One region of the Streptomyces sp. TS71-3 genome, then DNA from elsewhere that is predicted to be linked to it. Evidence: riboswitches for the same ligand, from Rfam matches in the RefSeq annotation. Region 1 holds a riboswitch; the other holds the start of a gene.
What was found. A riboswitch is a leader RNA that binds a small molecule or an ion and turns the genes downstream of it on or off. The one in region 1 is predicted to bind S-adenosylmethionine.

Region 1 (11,490 bases):
ACCCCTCGTAGTTGGCAGGCGTCGTCGGTGACGCTGTCTCCACTAACGATCAGCTCCGCGGCTCCGGCAATCCGGGTGACCCGGCCGGGCTAAGCAGGTGGGGGACACCCCGCTCGGGCGGGTGAGAGGGCACCGGCCGGCACGGGACCCGCGCCCCGGGTCCGTCGAGCGCCCCGGGGAGGCTCCCGGCGCGGAATTCCTTACGCGCAAAGGGTGTTGGGCATCAGTGCGCCGGCACAACACGGCCGCACGCGGCGCACGGAACCACCTTTCGTAGCGACGCCCGCCGTGCGGGCGCCGCCTCCCTCTCCGCAGAGGAGGACGCCGAACCGTGTCAGCCCAGCTCTCGGACGCCCTGAAGAAGTACGTCGACGAGGAGAAGGTCTTCGCGACCGTCGCCACGGTCCAGCCCGACGGCCGCCCGCACCTGACGGTCGTCTGGCTCAAGCGCGAGGGCGACGACCTGCTGTTCTCCACGACGGTGGACCGCCAGCAGGGCCGGAACGTCGCCCGCGACCAGCGCGTCACGATCCTGATCAGCCCTCCGGACGAGCCGTACAGGTACGCCGAGGTCCGCGGCACCGCCACGGTCACCCCCGACCCCGACCGCCGCATGCCCGACGAGCTCTCCCTCAAGTACCGGGGCATGCCCTACGCCCAGGCCAACCCGAACTCCGTGAACGACGCGGACCGCGTCATCGTCCGGGTGACCCCCGACAAGGTGACGGGCCGCTTCTGACACAGACCCGCACGCGAGCGTCGCGGGCCCCGCCCCCGGGGCCCGCGACGGCGAGGGCCCCGGACCACCTGCGCCCCCCGATGGCGGGAAAGCCGAGACAAAAGGCAAGCCGGTTCAAGGGGCGCGGGGAACTGCGCAAACACCCCCGCGACGAGACACCCAACACAAGAGACCAACCCCGGAGCCCGGCACAGCCAGCGCAGCTCACGGCACCCACTTGCGCCGATTCGCCTCCCGCACCCGCGCCCGCAGCACCTCCCCCGGCTCGGCCACATCCACCTCCCCCGGAGGACAGTCCCACCTCCGCCCGCCCCCGGGCGGACGCAACTGCACGTACCCGCCCTCGTACCCCATCACCTCCCCCACTCTGCCGTCCCGCCCGTCCCGCACGTACGAGCCGATCGCCGGCCGCCGCTCCCCCGCCGCGGGCTCCGTGGCGCTCACCGCCTCACCTCGCTGAGGACGGCGACCAGGCGCTGCGCCGTGTCGACGTTGCAACGCCCCAACTCCACGAGCGGGTACGGCTCCTCGCTCGCCGCGGTCAGCGGGTCGACGCGCAGGGACGGCAGCACCACCCCGAGCGCCGCCAGCGCGCCGCGCAACCGGTTCACCACGTCCTCCACGGCCTGGATCCCCTCCACCGACTTGGCCACCATGATCCTCCAACTCCACGCTCAGTACCTGAGTTCTCCACAAAGAGTGGCGGATGGAGAGCTACCCTGACCACTGTCGGTGAACAACACCACTCTCTGTGGCACAGTTTGGGAGGCTGCCATGCCGGGCCCGAAGGATCTCGACCCCACCTCCTCGCCCCGCGCGATGCTCGGCAGCGAGCTGCGCCACGCCCGCGAGCGCGCCTGCCTCACCCAGTCGGAGCTGGGCGAGCCGCTCTTCGTCAGCGGTTCCTTCATCGGCCAGCTGGAGGCCGGTACGCGCCGCATGCAGTTGGAGTACGCCGTCCAGTTCGACGAGATCCTCGGCACGGACGGCTTCTTCACCCGCAACTGCGAGGCGTCGGCCAGGTCGAGGTACCCGGACCACTTCGCGGAGGCGGCGGAGGCGGAGGCGGTCGCCACGGAGATCAGGGAGTACGCGCCGCTGCTCATCCCGGGGCTCCTCCAGACGGAGGCGTACGCGCGGGCCGTGTTCCGCGCGTACCGGCCCACGGCCGAGGAGGAGGTCATCGACGAGCTCGTGGCCGCCCGGCTGGACCGGACCCGGCTGCTGGACGATCCGACGACACCGATGTTGTGGGCGGTACTCGACGAGGCGGTGCTGCGCCGGAGGGTCGGGGGCGCGGCGGTGATGGCGGAGGCTCTGGGGCACGTGGCGGCGGTGGCGCGGCGGCACCGGGCGATCGTTCAGGTGATTCCCTTCACCGTCGGAGCACATGCCTGCCTTGACGGCGCGCTGAAACTGATGTCCTTCCCCGACGCTCCCAAGCTCGCCTACGTCGACGGCCCGAGCATGGGAAAGCTGATCGATGACCCGGCCAAGGTCAGCAGATACCAGCTGACTTACGACCTGCTCGGTGCCGTTGCACTTCCGCCATGGGATTCGATGGTCCTCATGGAATCAGTGGCACAGGATTACGCCCATGGAGCACAGAAGCCATGACCACGACCTGACCCGGGCCGCCTGGCAGAAGTCCAGCCACAGCGGAGGCGACGGTGCCAACTGCCTCGAAATAGCCACCGGCTTCCACGGCATAGTCCCGGTGCGCGACTCGAAGAACACCGCAGGGCCCGCCCTCCTCTTCCGGGCGCCCGCCTGGGCGGAGTTCGTCGTGGGGATCAGGAACAGCGCGGCCTGAGCCTCCCCGTACGCAACACCCCCCGCCGACCGATCGCCGGATCGACGGCGAAGGCCGCACCGCGGCGACGCGGCTCGCGCGGCCTCCCCGGCCCGCGGCCGGACTACGCCGCTCTCGCGGCCACGCAGAACCCGTTGCCCTCCGGGTCCGCCATCACCAGATGATGGCCGTCGACCTCCACGAGGACGCTGCCGCCCGCGGCCGTGAGCCGTGCCCCCTCCGCCCTGATCCTCGCCCAGCGCTCCCCCGCCGTGCCGTGGCCCGGGACGCGTATGTCGATGTGCAGGCGGTTCTTGGCGGTCTTGGGCTCGGGAACCCTGAGGATCGACAGGCGGGGCCCCACCCCGTCGGGGTCGCAGAGCCAGGCGCCGTCCTCCTCGTCGCCGGCCTCCTCCGGGCCGAACGACGCCAGCCACTCCTCACGGGTCGCGAACGGCGCCAGCGGCGGCTCGTCCACGTAGCCGAGCGCCGTCTTCCAGAAGGCGGCGAGCACGCGCGCGTCCGCGCAGTCGAAGGTCAGATCGATTCGGATCGCCATGCCCAGGACCGTACAACCCGCCACTGACAGCCCCTCCCTGGAAGACCCGCCGCTGAGGGACCGTCCCGGAAGCCCCGCCACCGACAGCCCGTCCGAGAAGCCCCGCCACCGACAGCCCCGTCCCCGGAGACGACCGAGGGCGGCACCCCCTGAAGAGGGGATGCCGCCCTTGGTGTGAGCGAAAAGCTCCGAACCTCCGAACCGCGGTGGCGGATCAGAAGTCCATGTCACCGCCCGGCATACCGCCCGGCGCGCCGGCGGCGGCGCCGGCCTTCTCCGGCTTGTCGGCGACGACGGCCTCGGTGGTGAGGAAGAGGCCGGCGATCGACGCGGCGTTCTGGAGCGCGGAACGCGTCACCTTCGCCGGGTCGATGATGCCCTCGGCGACCAGGTCCACGTACTCGCCGGTCGCGGCGTTCAGGCCGTGGCCCGGGGTGAGGTTGCGGACCTTCTCCACCACGACGCCGCCCTCAAGGCCGGCGTTCACGGCGATCTGCTTGAGCGGGGCCTCCAGGGCCAGCTTCACGGCCTGGGCACCGGTGGCCTCGTCGCCGTCCAGCTCGAGCTTCTCGAAGACCGACGCGGCCTGGAGCAGCGCCACGCCACCACCGGCGACGATGCCCTCCTCGACGGCGGCCTTGGCGTTGCGGACGGCGTCCTCGATGCGGTGCTTGCGCTCCTTGAGCTCCACCTCGGTGGCGGCGCCGGCCTTGATGACGGCCACGCCGCCGGCCAGCTTCGCGAGGCGCTCCTGGAGCTTCTCGCGGTCGTAGTCCGAGTCGGAGTTCTCGATCTCGGCGCGGATCTGGTTGACCCGGCCCTGCACCTGGTCGCTGGAGCCGTTGCCGTCGACGATGGTGGTCTCGTCCTTGGTGATGACGACCTTGCGGGCGCTGCCGAGCAGGTCCAGCGTCGCGTTCTCCAGCTTGAGACCGACCTCCTCGGAGATGACCTCGCCACCGGTGAGGATGGCGATGTCGCCGAGCATGGCCTTGCGGCGGTCGCCGAAGCCCGGGGCCTTGACGGCGACGGACTTGAAGGTGCCGCGGATCTTGTTGACGACCAGGGTCGACAGGGCCTCGCCCTCGACGTCCTCGGCGATGATCAGCAGCGGCTTGCCGGACTGCATGACCTTCTCCAGCAGCGGAAGGAGGTCCTTCACGTTGCTGATCTTCGAGTTGGCGATCAGGATGTACGGGTCGTCGAGGACGGCCTCCATACGCTCCATGTCGGTGGCGAAGTACGCCGAGATGTAGCCCTTGTCGAAGCGCATGCCCTCGGTGAGCTCCAGCTCCAGACCGAAGGTCTGCGACTCCTCGACGGTGATGACGCCTTCCTTGCCGACCTTGTCCATGGCCTCGGCGATCAGCTCGCCGATCTGGGTGTCGGCCGCGGAGATGGAGGCGGTGGAGGCGATCTGCTCCTTGGTCTCCACGTCCTTCGCCTGCTCCAGGAGGGCGGCGGAGACGGCCTCGACGGCCCGCTCGATGCCGCGCTTCAGCGCCATCGGGTTGGCACCGGCGGCGACGTTCCGCAGGCCTTCCTTGACGAGCGCCTGGGCGAGGACGGTCGCCGTCGTCGTACCGTCACCGGCGACGTCGTCCGTCTTCTTGGCGACCTCCTTGACGAGCTCGGCGCCGATCTTCTCGTACGAGTCCTCGAGCTCGATCTCCTTGGCGATGGACACGCCATCGTTGGTGATCGTGGGGGCGCCCCACTTCTTCTCCAGCACGACGTTGCGGCCCTTGGGGCCGAGCGTCACCTTGACGGCGTCGGCGAGCTGGTTCATGCCGCGCTCAAGGCCGCGCCGTGCCTCCTCATTGAACGCGATGATCTTGGCCATGTGAAGTGGTCCTCCCGGACAACAGAGGTCTCCCCATGCCCTGTGAGAGCGTGGGGCGGGATTGCTCCGGACCGCGCTGGCGCCCGCGACGGACGGTCTGCCTGCCGCCGCGGTTCCTTGCCCCGCGGCGCCTGCGGACCTCACCGACCCGGTCCTTCTTTTTGTCACTCTCACCTTCAGAGTGCTAACGCCAATGATTAGCACTCTCCCCACCCGAGTGCAAGGTTCCGCTGCGGCGGGTGGCCCGGGGCGGGTGGGCGGTGCGTCTGCGTGCGGCGTGCGGCGTGCCGGTTGCGCGGTTCCCCGCGCCCCTGATCGGGCTCGTCCAGCCCCTTGCCGCCTCTCGTGCGGCTGACCGGCCGCGGGCTGTTTTGCGCAGTTCCCCGCGCCCCCCGATCGCAGCCCGTCCAGCCCCCTGCCGCCCCTCGTGCGGCTGACCGGCCGCGGGCTGTTTTGCGCAGTTCCCCGCGCCCCCCGATCGCAGCCCGTCCAGCCCCCTGCCGCCCCTCACGCGACCAACCGTCCACGGGCTGTTTTGCGCAGTTCCCCGCGCCCCGGCCGCAGCCCGTCCAGCCCCCTGCCGCCTCTCACGCGACCGACCGGCCGCGGGGGCCTTTCGCGCAGTTCCCCGCGCCCCGGCCGCAGCCCGTCCAGCCCCCTGCCGCCTCTCGCGCGACCAACCGTCCACGGGGCTCCTTCGCGCAGTTCCCCGCGCCCCTGATCAGGGAACGTCGGCCGCCAGCCGCTCCCGCCCGGCTGACCGTCCCCCGGCATGGCGAAGGGCCCGCGCCCCGGGTGGGGTGCGGGCCCTTCGGTAAACGTCGCTGTATTCAGTCGGCGCTTCAGCCGGCCACACGGACCATGTCCGCCTGCGGCCCCTTCTGGCCCTGCGAGATCTCGAACTCGACCCGCTGGCCTTCCTCCAGGGTGCGGTAGCCGTCCATCTGGATCGCGCTGTAGTGGACGAAAACATCCGCACCACCGTCGACCGCGATGAAGCCGTAGCCCTTCTCCGCGTTGAACCACTTGACGGTGCCCTGAGCCATGCCTAACTCCCCTATTACTGGCCCTTGCACAGGACCGCACTTCGCGGACCCGGGTCAGACCTCACGCCCCAAATGGTTGGGGGTGTGCGCCGGAACGCGTCGACCGCGGCTGAATGTATCTGTCCAACTGCCGTCTGCAACAGGTCAAGCGGACGAGAAATCTGGGCAGCGCAGATCGTAAATAGCCGGAGAATTCCCAAGAACTCAGGGCAATTCGGGCCGGGCAAAAGCCGTGAAGGGCTGAAAAGAGTCGGGGACTTTGGCCATTTCTCGACGGCAAACGGCCGCACTCCCCCAGGCCCCGACTTGGGGCGAGCGGGCGCGTTCCCAAACTCTACCGCTTTCAATCCTACTGAATTGCCCCCTCCGCTTCTTCTCCGGAGGGGGCAATCACAGGGACGGTTCGGGGCGTCGAACGGTTCCGCGGGCCGGAGCGGCCTCCGGGAGGCGCCGGGACGGGCGGACTCGTGAGGCCTGAGGGGGCTGAGAGGCCTCCGGGGACGGAGAGGAGCGACGACAGGGGCGGCGCATTACCCGGAGCACGGAGGCACGAAGGGGGCGCACTTGATATGCACCTGCCGGGCGACGCGGTCGCGCCCCGGCCCCGACAGGCCGACGGGGCGCCCCGCTCCACGGCTGGGGCGCCCCGCTGTGCGGCGTCGAGCGGCGGGTGTCAGCAGCCGCCTGCGACGGCGGGGATGATCGAGACGCCCGCGCCGTCCGGGGTGGCCGTCTGGAGGCCCTGCTCGAAGCGGACGTCGTCGTCGTTGACGTAGACGTTCACGAAGCGGCGCAGCTTGCCCTGGTCGTCGAGGACGCGGGCGGAGATCCCGGTGTGCCGGGTCTCCAGGTCCGCGATGACCTCACCGAGCGTGGTGCCCTCGGCGGGCACTTCGGCCTGGCCGCCGGTGTAGGTGCGGAGGATGGTCGGGATGCGGACGTTCACGCTCATGTTCAGACCTTCCTGGTCCTGGTCGTGGTGGTGGTCTCTGGTGGGCGGGGCCGGGTGGGGGCGGCGGCGGGGCGGGCGGCCCAGGCGGCTCGTCCGGCCCGGTGGGTGCTGGCTCAGCCGGCCAGTCCAGCCGCGCGGAACTCGTCCAGGCTCGGACGGATCGTGGCCGTGGGGCCGGTGGTGGGGGCGACGGCGTCCAGCGTCTTCAGGCCGTCGCCCGTGTTCAGCACCACGGTGGTGAGGGTGGGGTCGAGCACGCCGGCCTCGACGAGCTTCTTCGTCACGCCGACGGTGACGCCGCCCGCGGTCTCCGTGAAGATCCCCTCGGTGCGGGCGAGGAGCTTGATGGCGTCGACGATCTGCGCGTCGGTCACGTCCTCGACGGCACCGCCGGTGCGGTGCGCGATGTCCAGGACGTACGGGCCGTCCGCGGGGTTGCCGATGGCGAGGGACTTGGCGATGGTGGCGGGCCGCTGCGGGCGCACGACGTCGTGGCCGGCCTTGAAGGCCGTGGAGACCGGGGAGCAGCCCTCCGCCTGGGCGCCGAAGATCTTGTACGGCTTCTCCTCTACGAGGCCCAGCTTGATCAGCTCCTTGAGGCCCTTGTCGACCTTGGTGAGCTGCGACCCGGAGGCGATCGGGATCACCAGCTGGTCCGGCAGCCGCCAGCCGAGCTGCTCGCAGATCTCGTACGCCAGCGTCTTGGAGCCCTCGCCGTAGTAGGGGCGGAGGTTGACGTTGACGAAGCCCCAGCCCTCGCCGAGCGGGTCGCCGATGAGCTCGGAGCAGAAGCGGTTGACGTCGTCGTAGGTGCCCTCGATGCCGACCAGGTCGCCGCCGTAGACGGCCGCCATGACGACCTTGCCCTGCTCCAGGTCGTGCGGGATGAAGACGCAGGAGCGGAAGCCGGCGCGCGCGGCGGCGGCGCCGACGGCGCCCGCGAGGTTGCCCGTGGACGAGCAGGACAGCGTGGTGAAGCCGAACGCGCGCGCGGCCTCCACGGCCTGGGCGACGACGCGGTCCTTGAACGAGTGCGTGGGGTTGCCCGAGTCGTCCTTCACGTACAGGCCGCCGGTGATGCCCAGCTCCGCGGCGAGCCGGTCGGCCTGGACGAGCTTGGTCCAGCCGGGGTTCAGGTTGGGCTTCTCGGCGACGTCGGCGGGGACGGGCAGCAGCGGGGCGTAGCGCCAGAGGTTGCTGGGCCCGGACTCGATCTTCCGGCGGAGCGCCTCGGGGTCGCCGAGGGGGAGGTCGTAGGCGACCTCCAGCGGGCCGAAACAGCTCTCGCAGGCGAAGATCGGGCCGAGCGGGAAGCGCTCGCCGCACTCGCGACAGGAAAGGGCGGCGGCGGGGCCGAGGTCCACGGCCCCGGAGGCGGCTGGGCCGGGGACGGTCCCGGAGGTTCCGGAGGTTCCGGATGCCCCGGATGTCTCGGCTCCGGATGTCCCGGTTCCGGGTGCCCCGGACGCTTCGGAGGTGGTGCCGGTCGTGCTGCCGGCGGCAAAAGACTGCGCAGCCATGATGGCGAGGCCCTCTCTCCTCATCTTCCTCGCGACGCGTCTCGCCGCGAGACGGAATTGGCACCTTCCCTAGTCGGGGTCTCGCCGTCGCCTGCGCGGCGGACGGTGCACCGCGTGCGTGCACGGCGTGGCCGACTGGAGGGTTGCCGGGGCTTCAACGGGCCGTATCCCTCTGCCCCTCTGGATGAGCGCTATGGCACGGGAGCCGGTGGGCGGCTCCGGTGCGTTTGTCTCGCAATGGCCCCGGCATGCGGGGGCCATCCGCGTTGTTCAAGACTGTAACCGACGTCCGGGATAGTTGAGATAGTCGTCCGAACCGCGAGATGGATCACACGCCTGCGTTTCGGCCGGTCCGGCGGCCTGCGGCGGGCGGTGCGGGGCGGTGGGAGTGCGGGGGTGGGGCCGGGCGTGCCGGGAGGTTTGGGGTCTGGGGTCCGGGGTTCCATGGTGACGGGGGTCCGTGGTTCTGCGGGGCCGGGCTTCGGGGGGCCGGGCTTCGGGGGGCCTGGGCTTCTGGGCTTCCGAGGGGCTGGGCTTCTGGGGCTCCGGGCTTCGGGGCTTCTGGGCTACTTAGGGAATCGAGAGGGACGCGAACCGTGCTGGAAGAGGTCGAGTGGTGGCTGGACCGGCGATCGTCGTCGGTGGCCGACCGGCCGCGGCATCAGCTCGCCGCCGCCAAGCGCGCCGGCGGCGCGACGGTCAGCGTCGTGCTGCCTGCGCTCGACGAGGAGGAGACGGTCGGCGAGATCGTCTCGGTGATCAGGCGCGAGCTCATGGGGGTGCGCGGGGCGGCGGTGCCGCTGGTGGACGAGCTGGTCGTCGTCGACTCCGGGTCCACCGACCGCACGGCCGAGGTGGCCGCGGCGGCGGGCGCGCGGGTCGTGCACCGCGACGAGATCCTGCCGCGGATCCCCGCGCTGCCCGGCAAGGGCGAGGTGCTCTGGCGCTCGCTGCTCGTGACCGGCGGCGACATCGTGTGCTTCGTCGACGCGGACCTGCGCGAGTTCTCGGCCGACTTCGTGGCGGGCATCGTGGGGCCGCTGCTCACCGAGCCCGACGTGCACCTGGTGAAGGCCATGTACGACCGGCCGCTCGACGGCCGACCCGGCGAGGGCGGGCGGGTCACGGAGCTGATGGCGCGCCCGCTGCTGAACCTCCACTGGCCCCGGCTCGCCGGGTTCGTCCAGCCGCTGGGCGGCGAGTACGCGGCCCGCAGGTCGCTGCTGGAGCGGCTGCCGTTCCCCGTCGGGTACGGGGTCGAGCTGGGGCTGCTCGTGGACGCGCTGCACACCGTCGGGCTCGACGCGCTGGCCCAGGTGGACGTGGGTGAGCGGCTGCACCGGCACCAGGACGGGCGTGCGCTCGGGCGGATGGCGGCGGCGATCTACCGGACGGCGCAGGTGCGGCTTGCGCGGGGGCATGTGGGGGGTCGGTCGATGGTTCGGCCTGTGCTTACGCAGTTCGAGCGGACCGGGGAGGGGTTTGAGCCTCGGTCGTATGCGGTGGATGTGGAGGAGCGGCCGGCGATGAATCTGGTGCCGGAGTATGCGGAGCGGAGGGCGGCTTAGGGGTTCGCCTGTGGGGGTGCCCCTTCGGGTCGGTTTGCGTGTGCGGGTCGGTCGTGGCTGGCCGCGCAGTTCCCCGCGCCCCTCCGGGGGCGCCCCTTACAGGGCGGCACCCCGGTTCCCTCAGGGGCGCGGGGAACTGCGCGCTCAGCCGGCCACCGGCCGATGGTCCGAACACGACCTGCGCCACTTCCCTGGACGGTGGAACGCCATCTGTTACGTCGTGGGGCGGGGCCGCGGGCGGATATCCGTCCTCGGTCCCGCGTCCTCCGCCAACAGAAGGCTCCCCGGGGCCTGACGCAGGACACTGCGGGCGGACATCCCCCCACGCCCCCTCACGTCACATCGGCGGCCAACGGCCGGTGAGGGTACGCGCCCCTGCGCGGACGGGGCGAAGAGGGCACGTCTCGTACGCGACAGCGGCCGAGTGGGGGTACGCGTTCCTGCGCGGACGGGGCCAAGGGGGCACGTCTCGTACGCGACAGCGGCCCGGCGGGGTACGCGTCTCCTACGCGGAGAGGGGCAAGGGGGGCACGTCTCGTCGGCGAGTGGGGCTGCGCCTCCTGCGTGGAGACTGCGGGTCTCGTCGGCGGGTGGCGGGCTGTGCGGGTACGTGCGTGCCCCCTGCAGAGTGGCCGACGGAAACGTTTGAGCGTTTCCGCGGATGGCTAGGTTGGCGACATGGCTTCCGTTCCTGCTGCCCGGATCCTCGTCGCGTCCAACCGCGGGCCGGTCTCGTACACCGTGCTCGGCGACGGGTCGATGCGCGCCAAGCGGGGCGGGGGCGGGCTGGTGTCCGGGCTCTCCGCGATCGGGCCGGACGCCGACGCCGTCTGGGTGTGCGCGGCGCTCGGTGACGGCGATCGGGTGGCCGTGGAGCGTACCGGGGGCAGACTGCCCAGCGAGGACACCGGCGGGCAGCGCGTCCGGATGCTCGGTATCGCGCCGGAGGTGCACGCCGCCGCGTACAACGGCATCGCGAACTCCGTGCTCTGGTTCGTGCACCACATGCTGTACCAGATCCCGCTGGAGCCCGTCTTCGACGCGGAGTTCCGGCAGCAGTGGGCGGCGTACGAGGAGTACAACGCCGCGTTCGCAAGGGCGCTCGCCGAGGAGGCCGCCGAAGGCGCCGCGGTGCTGGTGCAGGACTACCACCTGGCGCTGGTGCCGGGGATGCTGCGGGAGCTGCGGCCCGATCTGCTCATCGGGCACTTCTCGCACACCCCGTGGGCGCCGCCGGAGTACTTCCGGATGCTGCCCGACGACATCGCGGAGCAGGTGCTGCGCGGCATGCTCGGCGCCGACCGCCTCGGCTTCCTGACGGGCCGGTGGGCGGCGGCGTTCACGGCCTGCTGCGAGGCCGTGCTGCCCGACGGCACCGGCGGCACCCGGATCGGGGTCCACGGCCTCGGCGCGGACGGGGACTTCCTGCGCGAGCGCGCGCACCGCGAGGACGTCGACGAGCGGCTCGCCG
Region 2 (11,490 bases), 4.3 Mb from region 1:
TGTTCGGCACCGTCGTCTTCGCGATGTTCGCGGGCTTCCACTTCTGGTGGCCCAAGTGGACCGGCAAGATGCTGGACGAGCGGCTCGGCAAGATCACCTTCTGGACGCTGTTCTGCGGCTTCCATGGCACGTTCCTCGTCCAGCACTGGCTGGGCGTCGAGGGCATGCCGCGCCGGTACGCGGACTACCTCGCGGCCGACGGCTTCACCGCCCTGAACACCGTCTCCACCATCAGCGCCTTCGTCCTGGGCCTGTCGGTGCTGCCGTTCCTCTACAACGTCTGGAAGACGGCGAAGTACGGCGAGAAGGTCGAGGTCGACGACCCCTGGGGCTACGGCAGGTCGCTGGAGTGGGCGACGAGCTGCCCGCCGCCGCGGCACAACTTCGTGACGCTGCCGCGGATCCGCAGCGAGTCGCCCGCCTTCGACCTGCACCACCCGGAGATCGCCGAACTCGACCAGCTTGAGAACGTCGGCGCGGGCGTGCCGGCGGGCGTCACGGGCGGCAAGGAGGCCGGACAGTGAAGATCCAGGGCAAGATGTTCCTCTGGCTGGCGGCCTTCATCCTGATCATGGCCATCGTCTACGGCGTGTGGTCGAAGGAGCCGGCCGGCACCACGGCGCTCTTCCTGGCGTTCGGCCTGAGCGTCATGATCGGCTACTACCTGGCCTTCACGGCCCGCAGGATCGACGCGGGCGCGCAGGACAACAAGGACGCCGACGTCGCGGACGACGCCGGCGAGGTGGGCTTCTTCAGCCCGCACAGCTGGCAGCCGCTCGCCCTGGCGACCGGCGGTGCGCTGGCCTTCCTGGGCATCATCTTCGGCTGGTGGCTGCTGTACTTCTCGGCCCCGATCATCCTGATCGGCCTGTACGGCTGGGTCTTCGAGTACTACCGGGGCGAGAACCAGAACCAGTAGCGCACGAAGCGAAGCGGGCACCGACCCTTTAGCACGCCGGAGGCACATCGGACCCGGACACTCCACGGTGAGTGTCCGGGTCCACCCGTATGCCCCCGCGGGAATCCCCCGTTCGGCTCACCGGCCGCGCCGCCGCCCGGGAACGTTCCTAGCGTGAACACATGAACCAGTCAGCGCGAACCCGCATGGTATGGAGCTGCGCCCTGCTGGCGGCCGCCCTCGGCACCGCCACGGCCTGCGACTCCGGTAACCCGCTCTCGGCCGAGCCCTACGACGCGGCGCGTCAGATCGCGTTCAACGGCGTGCAGGACGGCAAGGCCGACCCGGGCAAGCCCCTGGAGATCACCTCGAACGGCAGCGGGGGACGCATCACCGACGTCACGGCCGTCGACGAGAGCGGCCGGTACATAGCCGGCCGGCTCTCCGGCGACGGCCGCCAGTGGCACAGTACGGGACCACTGGCCGCCGGTGCCCGCTACACCGTCAGGGTCAGCACGGAGAACGACGACGGGGAGCCGGGCCGCAAGGTCCTCACCGTCGGCACCGGCGACCCGGCCCAGAAGACCGCCCTCAAGGTCGCGTTCGGCCCCAAGGCGGGGGAGTACGGCGTCGGCCAGCCCGTCGTCGCCAAGCTCAGCGCCCCGATCAAGGACCGGGCCGCGAGGATCGCGGTGGAGCGCGGCCTGAAGGTGGACGCCCAGCCCGCCGTGGAGGGCAGCTGGTACTGGGTGGACGAGAAGACCCTGCACTACCGTCCCAGGGAGTTCTGGCCCGCACACGCGACCATCCGGGTGTCCAGCGGCCTGAAGGGCATCAGGATCGACGACAAGCTCTGGGGCGGCGCGTCCAGGCCGCTGAAGATCACCACGGGGGACCGCATCGAGGCGATCACCAACGCCAGCACGCACAGGATGGTCGTCTACCGCAACGGCCAGGACATCAAGGACATGCCGGTCACTACGGGCAAGCCGGGCTTCGAGACCCGCAACGGCGTCAAGGTGGTGCTGGAGAAGCAGGCCTTCGTACAGATGCGCAGTGCGACGGTCGGCATAGCCGCGGGCAGCGGCGACTCCTACGACCTGCCGGTGCACTGGGCGACCCGGGTCACCTGGAGCGGCGAGTACGTGCACGCCGCGCCCTGGTCCGTGGGCTCCCAGGGCTCCGCGAACGTCAGCCACGGCTGCACCGGCATGAGCACCGAGGACGCCGAGTGGTTCTTCAACACGGTGCACGAGGGCGATCTCGTCCGCGTCGTCGGCAGCGACGGCCAGAACATGGACCCGTTCGGCAACGGCTACGGCGACTGGAACCTGGACTGGGCGAAATGGCGCCAGGGCAGCGCGCTCCTCGGCGACGGCTCCGCCGACCCCGGCCAGCAGAAAATAGTGGAATCCGCCCGCCTCCGCCCGGAGGTGTAGGCCTCCGGCCTGCGACCGTGGGGGGCACCCTCCGGTGCCCCGAAAGGGGCGCGGGGCTGTCTCGATGCGCGGCTGCGCCGCGCGGGCGCGATCGGGGCGCAGCCCCGCTTTCAAGGGGCGCGGGGAACTGCGCGACCAGCCACGACGAGGCCGTCAGGTCGCCACCGGCCCAAGGGGCTGGCTCTGTCGCAGCCGGACCACCGGCAGGTGGTGGTTGCTCGCGCAGTTCCCCGCGCCCCTGATCGGGGCTTCGCCCCGATCAGGGGCGCGGGCACGTCGTGGCTGGTCGCGCCCACGCGGCGCAGCCGCAAATGGACACAGCCCCGCGCCCCTTCATGGGCACCGTTGCCCGAGATGGCCCCGACGTGGGCACCGTCGCCGGGGGCGCCCCCCCGCCCGGGAGGGCGCCGGCCCCGGAGGGGCGCCGTACGTCAGGCCTGGACGGCGAGCCGGCTGCGCAGCAGCCCCGCCAGCGCGTCAGCGAACTCCACCGGCTCCACCGGCAGCGTCACCGCCGCATCCGCCCGGCTCCACGTGGCCAGCCACGCATCCTGCGGCCGCCCCATGAGCAGCAGCACCGGCGGGCACCGGAAGATCTCGTCCTTGAGCTGCCGGCAGACACCCATGCCGCCGGCCGGCACGGCCTCGCCGTCCAGCACGCACACGTCGATGCCGCCCTGCTGCATCTCCTTCAGCACGGCGTGCAGCGTCGCGCACTCGACGAACTCGACCTCGGGAACATCGGTCGCCGGCCTGCGGCCCGTGGCCAGCCGGACCTCCTCGCGCGTACGGGCATTGTCGCTGTACACCAGCACCGTGGCCGTGGCCTGCATTGCTCCTCCATGCTCCTGGGGGGCTCTCCGGGTCTTCCGTGATCCTCCCGGCCCCCGGGGAGTGTCCCCAGGACCCGATGCGCGGATGCTACTCCCTTGAAACCCCGCGGGTCAGCGGTTCAAACCCGCCGGTCGGCGGGCCGCGGGAGCACCTGGCGGCAGGGGCGTGGTGGCCGGGCACATGCCCTGGACACACCGAACGGGACCCCCGGAGTGAGTGCAAGATAAGCGACCGACATAATGTCGGCGTGGCGACAGCAACGACAGTAGAGACCGGGCACGCGCACCCATCGGTCAACCGGCCGAACCTCACCAGTGTCGGAACCATCATCTGGCTGAGTTCCGAGCTGATGTTCTTCGCGGCCCTCTTCGCGATGTACTTCACCCTGCGATCGGTGACCGGGCCGGATCACTGGCGGGAGATGGCCGACCACCTGAACGTTCCGTTCTCGTCGGTCAACACCACCGTCCTGGTGCTTTCATCCCTCACCTGCCAGCTCGGCGTGTTCGCGGCCGAGCGCGGTGATGTGAAGAAGCTCCGGATGTGGTTCATCATCACCTTCATCATGGGCGCGATCTTCATCGGCGGTCAGATCTTCGAGTACACGAACCTGGTGAAGGAGGACGGCATCTCGCTCTCCTCCGACCCGTACGGTTCCGTGTTCTACCTGACCACCGGATTCCACGGACTGCACGTGACGGGCGGACTCATCGCCTTCCTGCTGCTCCTGGGCCGTACCTACGCCGCCCGGAGGTTCACCCACTCACAGGCGACAGCCGCCATCGTCGTGTCCTACTACTGGCACTTCGTCGACGTCGTCTGGATCGGCCTCTTCGCCACGATCTACCTGATCAAGTAACCGGGCCGTGGCCCGCTGAACACCTGAAGCATCGACGCAGAAGATCCTGACACCGGGGTAATCCGTGAAAAAGCTCTCCGCACGACGACGCCATCCGCTGGCGGCGGTCGTCGTCCTACTCCTCGCGCTGGCGGCCACCGGGGGGCTGTACACCGCGTTCGCGCCCGCGGACAAGGCACAGGCCGACGAGACCTCCCAGTCCCTCGCCATCAACGAGGGCAAGCGGCTCTTCTCGGTGGGCTGCGCAAGCTGCCACGGCACGGGAGGACAGGGCTCCTCAGACGGCCCGTCCCTGGTGGGCGTCGGAGCCGCGGCGGTCGACTTCCAGGTCGGCACCGGCCGTATGCCGCTCCAGCAGCAGGGCGCACAGGCACCGAGCAAGAAGGTCATCTACTCGCAGGCCGAGATCGACCAGCTCGCCGCCTACATCGCCTCCCTGGGCGCCGGGCCGGGCATCCCGACGAAGAACCAGTACGACCCGAAGGGCGCCGACATCGCCAAGGGCGGCGAGCTCTTCAGGACCGACTGCGCGCAGTGCCACAACTTCACCGGCGAGGGCGGCGCGTTGACGCACGGCAAGTTCGCGCCTTCACTGGAGAACGTGGATCCGAAGCATGTGTACGAGGCCATGTCGACCGGCCCGCAGAACATGCCGAACTTCCCGGACAGCGTCATGCCGGAGCAGAACAAGAAGGACGTCATCGCGTACCTGCACGCGGTCAACAGCGATGACTCCACCAGCCCCGGTGGCCTGAAGCTCGGCGGGCTCGGCCCCGTCAGCGAGGGCCTGTTCGCCTGGATCTTCGGTCTCGGCGGGCTGATCGCCGTCGCCGCCTGGGTTGCCGCTCGGACCGCAAAGGCCAAGAAGTCATGAGTAGCCACGACATGTCAGACGAGAACCTGCCGGTGCCCAGCGAGGCGCACGGCGAGGTGTCCCTCCCGGACGAGGACAACCCGTTCGCGGACCCGGGACTGCCCCCCCACGAGCACCGGATCCAGGACATCGACGAGCAGGCCGCCAAGCGGTCCGAGCGCACGGTCGCCTTCCTGTTCACGCTCTCGATGCTGGGCACGATCGGGTTCATCGCGTCGTACTTCGCGATCCCGCGCGAGAAGTCGGTCTACGTCTTCCCGATCGGGCACATCAACGCGATGAACTTCGCCCTGGGCCTGACCCTCGGCGTAGCGCTCTTCTGCATCGGTGCGGGCGCCGTCCACTGGGCGCGGACCCTGATGTCCGACGCGGAGATCGCCGACGAGCGCCACCCGATCGAGGCGGACCCCGACACCAAGCAGAAGGTCCTCGCCGACTTCGCGCAGGGCGCCAAGGAGTCCGCGCTCGGCCGCCGCGGCCTGATCCGCACCACGATGTTCGGTGCGCTGGCCCTGGTCCCGCTCGGCGGTGTCTTCCTGCTCGGCGGCCTCGGCCCGAAGCCCGGCACCAAGCTCCGCCACACCATGTGGACCAAGGGCAAGCTGCTGGTCAACATGAACACCGACCAGCCGCTGCGCCCCGCCGACATCCCGGTCGGCTCGCTGACCTTCGCCAAGCCCGACGGCCTGGAGGAGACCAACGAGGACTTCCAGCAGCAGATCGCCAAGGCCGCTCTGATGATCATCCGGCTGCAGCCCGGGAACATCAAGGACAAGCGCGAGCTCGACTGGTCGCACGACGGCATCGTCGCCTACTCGAAGATCTGCACCCACGTGGGATGCCCGATCTCCCTGTACGAGCAGCAGACGCACCACGTCCTCTGCCCGTGCCACCAGTCCACCTTCGACCTCTCCGACGGGGGCCGCGTGCTCTTCGGCCCGGCCGGTCACGCCCTGCCGCAGCTGCGCATCGGCGTGAACCCGGACGGGTTCCTGGAAGCGCTCGGCGACTTCGCTGAGCCCGTCGGTCCTGCCTTCTGGGAGCGTGGATGACGATGAGCAGCACCACACGCAACGCGACCCGCCACCAGGCGCCCGCCGGAGAGCGGGTGGCCGACTGGGCGGACGGCCGGCTCGGGCTCTACTCGCTGGCCAAGACGAACATGCGGAAGATCTTCCCGGACCACTGGTCCTTCATGCTGGGCGAGGTCTGCCTCTACAGCTTCATCGTCATCATCCTCACGGGTGTGTACCTGACGCTGTTCTTCCACCCCTCGATGAACGAGGTGGTGTACAACGGCAGTTACGTCCCGCTCAAGGGCCAGCTGATGTCGGAGGCGTTCAACTCCACGCTGCACATCAGCTTCGACGTCCGCGGCGGTCTGCTGATAAGGCAGATCCACCACTGGGCGGCGCTGATCTTCCTCGGCGGCATGTTCGTGCACATGATGCGCGTCTTCTTCACGGGCGCCTTCCGCAAGCCGCGCGAGATCAACTGGATCTTCGGCTTCCTGCTCTTCGTGCTCGGCATGTTCACCGGCTTCACCGGCTACTCGCTCCCCGACGACCTGCTCTCCGGCACCGGTGTGCGGTTCATGGAGGGCGCGATCCTGGCCACGCCGGTCCTCGGCACCTACATCTCGTTCTTCCTGTTCGGCGGGGAGTTCCCGGGCGGCGACTTCGTGGCGAGGTTCTACTCGATCCACATCCTGCTGCTGCCGGGCATCATGATGGGCCTGCTGGTGGGCCACCTGATCCTGGTCTTCTACCACAAGCACACGCAGTTCGCGGGCCCCGGCCGCACCGAGAAGAACGTCGTGGGCATGCCCCTGCTGCCGGTCTACATGGCCAAGGCGGGCGGCTTCTTCTTCCTGGTCTTCGGCGTGATCGCGATCATCGCCGCGATCGCCTCGATCAACCCGATCTGGGCCATCGGCCCCTACCGGCCTGACATGGTCTCCACCGGTGCCCAGCCCGACTGGTACATGGGCTTCTCCGAGGGCCTGATCCGTGTGATGCCCGGCTGGGAGATCAACTTCCTCGGCCATACGCTCGCCCTGGGCGTCGCGATCCCGCTGATCGTGGTCTTCCCGCTGGTGCTCGTGGTGATCGCGGTCTACCCGTTCCTGGAGGCCTGGGTCACCGGCGACAGGCGCGAGCACCACATCCTGGACCGGCCGCGGAACGCCCCGACCCGTACGGGCGTCGGTGTGGCCTGGATCACGTGGTACTTCGTGATGCTGGTCGGCGGCGGCAACGACCTGTGGGCCACCCACTTCCACCTGTCGATCAACGCGATCACGTGGTTCGTCCGGGTCGCCTTCTTCGTCCTGCCCGTCGTGGCGTTCCTCGTCACCAAGCGGATCTGCCTCGGCCTCCAGCGCCGGGACCGCGACAAGGTGCTGCACGGACGCGAGTCCGGCATCATCAAGCGGCTGCCGCACGGTGAGTTCATCGAGGTCCACGAGCCCCTGGACGCCGACCAGCTGCACACCCTCACCGCCCACGAGCAGTACCAGCCGGCGGAGATCGGCCCCGCGGTCGACGAGAACGGCGTCGAGCGCCAGCTCAAGCCGGCCCAGAAGCTGCGGGCCAAGCTCTCCAAGGGCTACTACGGCGAGGGCAACCAGATCCCGAAGCCCACGGTCGAGGAGTACAAGGAGATCACCAGCGGCCACGGTCACCACTGACCGGACCGGCACCGCGGCCCCGCGCCGCGGTGCCGCGGCCGTCACCTCCCCGGCCGGCTCCACCGCCGGGCCCGGTGTCGTCACCCCACAGGGCCCCGTCCACTGCGCGGACGGGGCCCTGTGGCGCGTCCCCGGCTGGATAGGCTGGGCTCCTGTCCTTTAGTCCGTAGGCGACCCACCCAGGAGCGGCATATGAACGCTGTGCACCCCGCTGGAGGCGACATCGCGGCGGGTCGTTCCTGGCCCGAGGTGCTGAACGCCCTGCTCACCGGCCGTGACCAGACGGCGGAGGCCACCGCGTGGGCGATGGACCGGATCCTGCGCGGCGAGGCCGGCGACGCCCAGATCGCGGCGTTCGCGGTCGCACTCCGCGCGAAGGGCGAGACCGTCGAGGAGATCTCCGGTCTGGTGCGGACCATGTACGAGCACGCCCGGGTGATAGAGGTCCCGGGGACCACGGTCGACATCGTCGGCACGGGCGGTGACGGCGCGCGCACGGTGAACATCTCCACGATGTCCGCGATCGTGGTCGCCGGCACCGGCGCGAAGGTGGTCAAGCACGGCAACCGCGCGGCCTCCTCGGCGAGCGGGTCCTCGGACGTGCTGGAGAAGCTCGGCGTCAACCTCGACCTGGCGCCCGAGCGGGTCGCGGAGGTCGCCGAGGAGGCGGGCATCACCTTCTGCTTCGCCATAAGGTTCCACCCCGCGCTGCGGCACGTCGCCCGCGCCAGGGCGGAGATGGGCATCCGCACCCCCTTCAACATCCTCGGGCCGCTCACCAACCCCGCGAGGGTGCGGGCGCAGGCGGTGGGCGTGGCCGACGCGAAGTGGGCGCCGATCGTCGCCGGCGTGCTGGCCGACCGGGGCTCGTCCGCCCTGGTCTTCCGCGGCGAGGACGGTCTTGACGAGCTGACCACCACCGCGCCGTCCCGGGTCTGGGCCGTGCACGACGGGACCGTCCGGGAGCGGATCTTCGACCCGCGGTCCGTGGGCATCGAGATGGTGCCGGTGGAGGCGCTGCGGGGCGGGGACGCCTCGTACAACGCGGATGTGGCCCGCCGCGTGCTGGCGGGGGAGCGGGGCCCCGTGCGGGACGCCGTCCTGCTGAACTCCGCCGCCGCGCTGGTGGCCGTTCAGGCACTGGGCGAGGACGCGCCGTGGGACGCCGAGGCGAGCGGCCTTGAGGAGCGGCTCGCCGCGGGCATCACGCGGGCCGCGGAGTCCATCGACTCGGGGGCGGCCCGGGGCGTGCTGGAGGCGTGGGTCAGAGCCACCCACGCCTGACGGACGAGTGCTCCGAAAGGGCGGGCGCCCGGATCGTGTTCGGCCGGCGCGCCCGCCCTTCTTCCATGGCCGCCCGCGGTACGAGGTGGACCGCCCCGTGGACGGCTGACATAATCAACCTCAGGTCATGAGTGACAGCGAAAAGGCCCCGGCCCGCTGTCCGGCAACCCTCCGTCCGTGGCGGGGTGCCCCGGGTGAAGACCAGGCCGTGGACAGCAGGGTCCACGGCAAGCGCGGACCCCTTGAGGGGTCCTGGTCCTCAAGGAGCTGCCGCGTGAGCCGGCGAATGCGCTAGGGCGACAGGCCCCGCCTCCGTTTCCGACAGCACACCGCGCCGCGCGCCATCGCGCCGCCGCGCGCCCCCCAGCCTCTTCCAGGAGTCCGCCATGCCCTCCGTCACGCCTGCGCCCGTGCACGAGCCGCTGCCCGTCCTGGGCCGCGATGTCCGCGTCCCCCTGATCACCGGCGGCGAGACCACCTACGCCGCGCTCGACTACGCCGCCAGCGCCCCCGCGTTGCAGCGCGTCTGGGACGACGTCGCCGCGTACGCGCCCTACTACGGCAGCGTGCACCGCGGCGCCGGGTACCTCTCGCAGCTCTCCACGGACCTCTTCGAGAACGCCAGGAGGACCGTCGCCGGCTTCCTCGGCTGCCGGGGCGACGACCAGGTGATCTTCACCCGCTCGACCACCGATTCGCTGAACCTGCTGGCCCGCGCCGTGCCCGACGACTGCCAGGCCTTCGTCTTCGAGACCGAGCACCACGCCTCGCTGCTGCCCTGGCGCCGGGTGACGTACCTGGCGGCGCCCCGGACGCCCGAGCAGGCGGTGCGGACGCTTGAACAGGCGCTCGCCGGGCGGCCCCAGGGCCCCGCGCTGGTCTGCGTCACCGGCGCCTCGAACGTCACCGGCGAGCTGTGGCCGGTGTCCGAGCTGGCCGCCGCCGCGCACGCCCACGGTGCCCGCATCGTTTTGGACGCCGCCCAACTCGCGCCGCACCACCCGGTCGACGTCGCCGCGCTCGACGTCGACTGGGTGGCCTTCTCCGGGCACAAGCTGTACGCGCCCTTCGGCTCCGGCGTGCTCGCGGGGCGCTCGGACTGGCTGGAGGCCGCGGAGCCGTACCTCGCCGGCGGCGGCGCCTCGCGCCGGGTGGCGCGGCGCGCGGACGGCGGCGTGGACGTCGAGTGGCACGGGGGGCCCGCCCGGCACGAGGCCGGCTCCCCGAACGTGATCGGGGCGCACGCCATCGCCTCGGCCTGCACGGCGCTGACCGAGGCGGGCTTCCCGGCACTGGTCGCCCGGGAACGGCGGCTGACCGCGAAGGTGCAGGAGGGGCTGGCGCGGGTGCCGGGGGTCAGGGTGCTCTCGCTGTTCGGGCCGGACGCCCCGCGGGTCGGGGTGCTCTCGTTCGTCGTGGACGGCTGGGACAGCTCGCACTTCGCCGCGGCGCTCTCCGCCGAGTACGGGATCGGGGTGCGCGACGGGCTGTTCTGCGCGCACCCGCTGCTCAGGGCGGTGTTGGGCGGTGCGTCGGATGAGGCCGGGGAGTGCGGGGCGGCTGCCGCCGGCCCCGGCGGGCGGTCGCTCAACGCGGTGCGGGTGAGTTTCGGGGCGGGGACGCCGGATGAGCACGTGGAACGGTTCGTGGGGGCGGTGGGGGACCTGGTGCGCGGTGGCCCCCGCTCACCCCTGTCCCGGGGATCTGCCGCCCCGGCCCCCCACCTCCGGCCGCTCCGCGTCCCGGTTCCCGGGGGCACTTCGGGCCGGTGAGCCTCTGACCGGCCTCGCCGCGCTTGTCTGCGCAGTTCCCCGCGCCCCTTTAGTGGCGCTTCGCGCCTTCGGTGGGGGGGGAGGCCCTGAGGGTGGGTCGCGGTCTGGTTGTTGCGTTGTGGCTGGTCGCGCAGTTCCCCGCGCCCCTTCTGGTGGCGCTTCGCGCCTTGCCGGGGTGTGCCCCGATAGGGGCGCGGGGAACTGCGCGAACAACCCCCACCGGACAGGTGGTCGCCGTGGAGACCGCAAGGGGCTGGGCGGTGGGGCGCGAGCAACCTCCACCGCCGGAGAGCGGAGCGTAAGGGGCTCAGCGGCACAATCGGCTCAAGCCCGCCGCAGGCGCCCGCTACGAGTCGAGGCCGATCGCGAACGCCGCGTCCAGGTCGTGCTGCGAGTACGTCCGGAAGGCGACGTGCGTGTCCGTGGCCTCCACGCCGGGGATCTTGCTGATCCGGCCGGGGATCACATCCGCGAGATCGTCATGGTGGGCCACCCGCACCATGGCGATCAGATCGTGGTCGCCGGTCACGGAGAAGACCTCGCTGACGCTGTCCAGCGCGGCGATGGACTCGGCGATCTCCGGGATCCGGTCCACGCTGGTCTTGATGAGCACGATCGCGGTGATCACGGCTTGCTGTCTCCCTCGGTGCCCTCGGCTGGGCCTTCACTGTAGCCGTCCGCCGTCCGCCGTCCGCCGTCCGCCGTCCGCCGTCCGCCGTCACGGGCCCGGAGCCACCGGGGCCGTCCGCACAGCGGGAGACATCGGGGCAGACCGGTCCGCGCCCGAGCGCGGGCCGCCCGTCAGGCCGTAGGGTTACGACCCGAACGCACCACGCAACGA

Region 2: linked by a shared signal. The riboswitch ahead of Sm713_RS18150 (aminotransferase class V-fold PLP-dependent enzyme) and the one ahead of thrC (threonine synthase) in region 1 are both predicted to bind S-adenosylmethionine.

The regions. Positions count from the first base shown of each region.
Region 1 is NZ_BNEL01000001.1:134,079-145,568, reverse strand. It holds gene Sm713_RS00695 (PPOX class F420-dependent oxidoreductase) at 332-739, shown strand; gene Sm713_RS00690 (hypothetical protein) at 944-1,183, opposite strand; gene Sm713_RS00685 (hypothetical protein) at 1,180-1,395, opposite strand; gene Sm713_RS00680 (helix-turn-helix transcriptional regulator) at 1,514-2,356, shown strand; gene Sm713_RS00675 (DUF397 domain-containing protein) at 2,337-2,552, shown strand; gene Sm713_RS00670 (VOC family protein) at 2,656-3,090, opposite strand; gene groL (chaperonin GroEL) at 3,305-4,933, opposite strand; gene Sm713_RS00660 (cold-shock protein) at 5,776-5,979, opposite strand; gene Sm713_RS00655 (MoaD/ThiS family protein) at 6,653-6,931, opposite strand; gene thrC (threonine synthase) at 7,045-8,475, opposite strand; SAM riboswitch class I at 8,469-8,642, opposite strand; gene Sm713_RS00645 (glucosyl-3-phosphoglycerate synthase) at 9,048-10,019, shown strand; gene Sm713_RS00640 (trehalose-6-phosphate synthase) at 10,722-11,490, shown strand, end outside.
Region 2 is NZ_BNEL01000001.1:4,482,511-4,494,000, forward strand. It holds gene ctaD (cytochrome c oxidase subunit I) at 1-524, shown strand, start outside; gene Sm713_RS18110 (cytochrome c oxidase subunit 4) at 521-919, shown strand; gene Sm713_RS18115 (Ig-like domain-containing protein) at 1,081-2,337, shown strand; gene Sm713_RS18120 (hypothetical protein) at 2,769-3,170, opposite strand; gene Sm713_RS18125 (heme-copper oxidase subunit III) at 3,419-4,030, shown strand; gene Sm713_RS18130 (c-type cytochrome) at 4,095-4,904, shown strand; gene Sm713_RS18135 (ubiquinol-cytochrome c reductase iron-sulfur subunit) at 4,901-5,956, shown strand; gene Sm713_RS18140 (cytochrome bc complex cytochrome b subunit) at 5,953-7,593, shown strand; gene trpD (anthranilate phosphoribosyltransferase) at 7,786-8,877, shown strand; SAM riboswitch class IV at 9,001-9,117, shown strand; gene Sm713_RS18150 (aminotransferase class V-fold PLP-dependent enzyme) at 9,264-10,649, shown strand; gene Sm713_RS18155 (Lrp/AsnC family transcriptional regulator) at 10,996-11,277, opposite strand.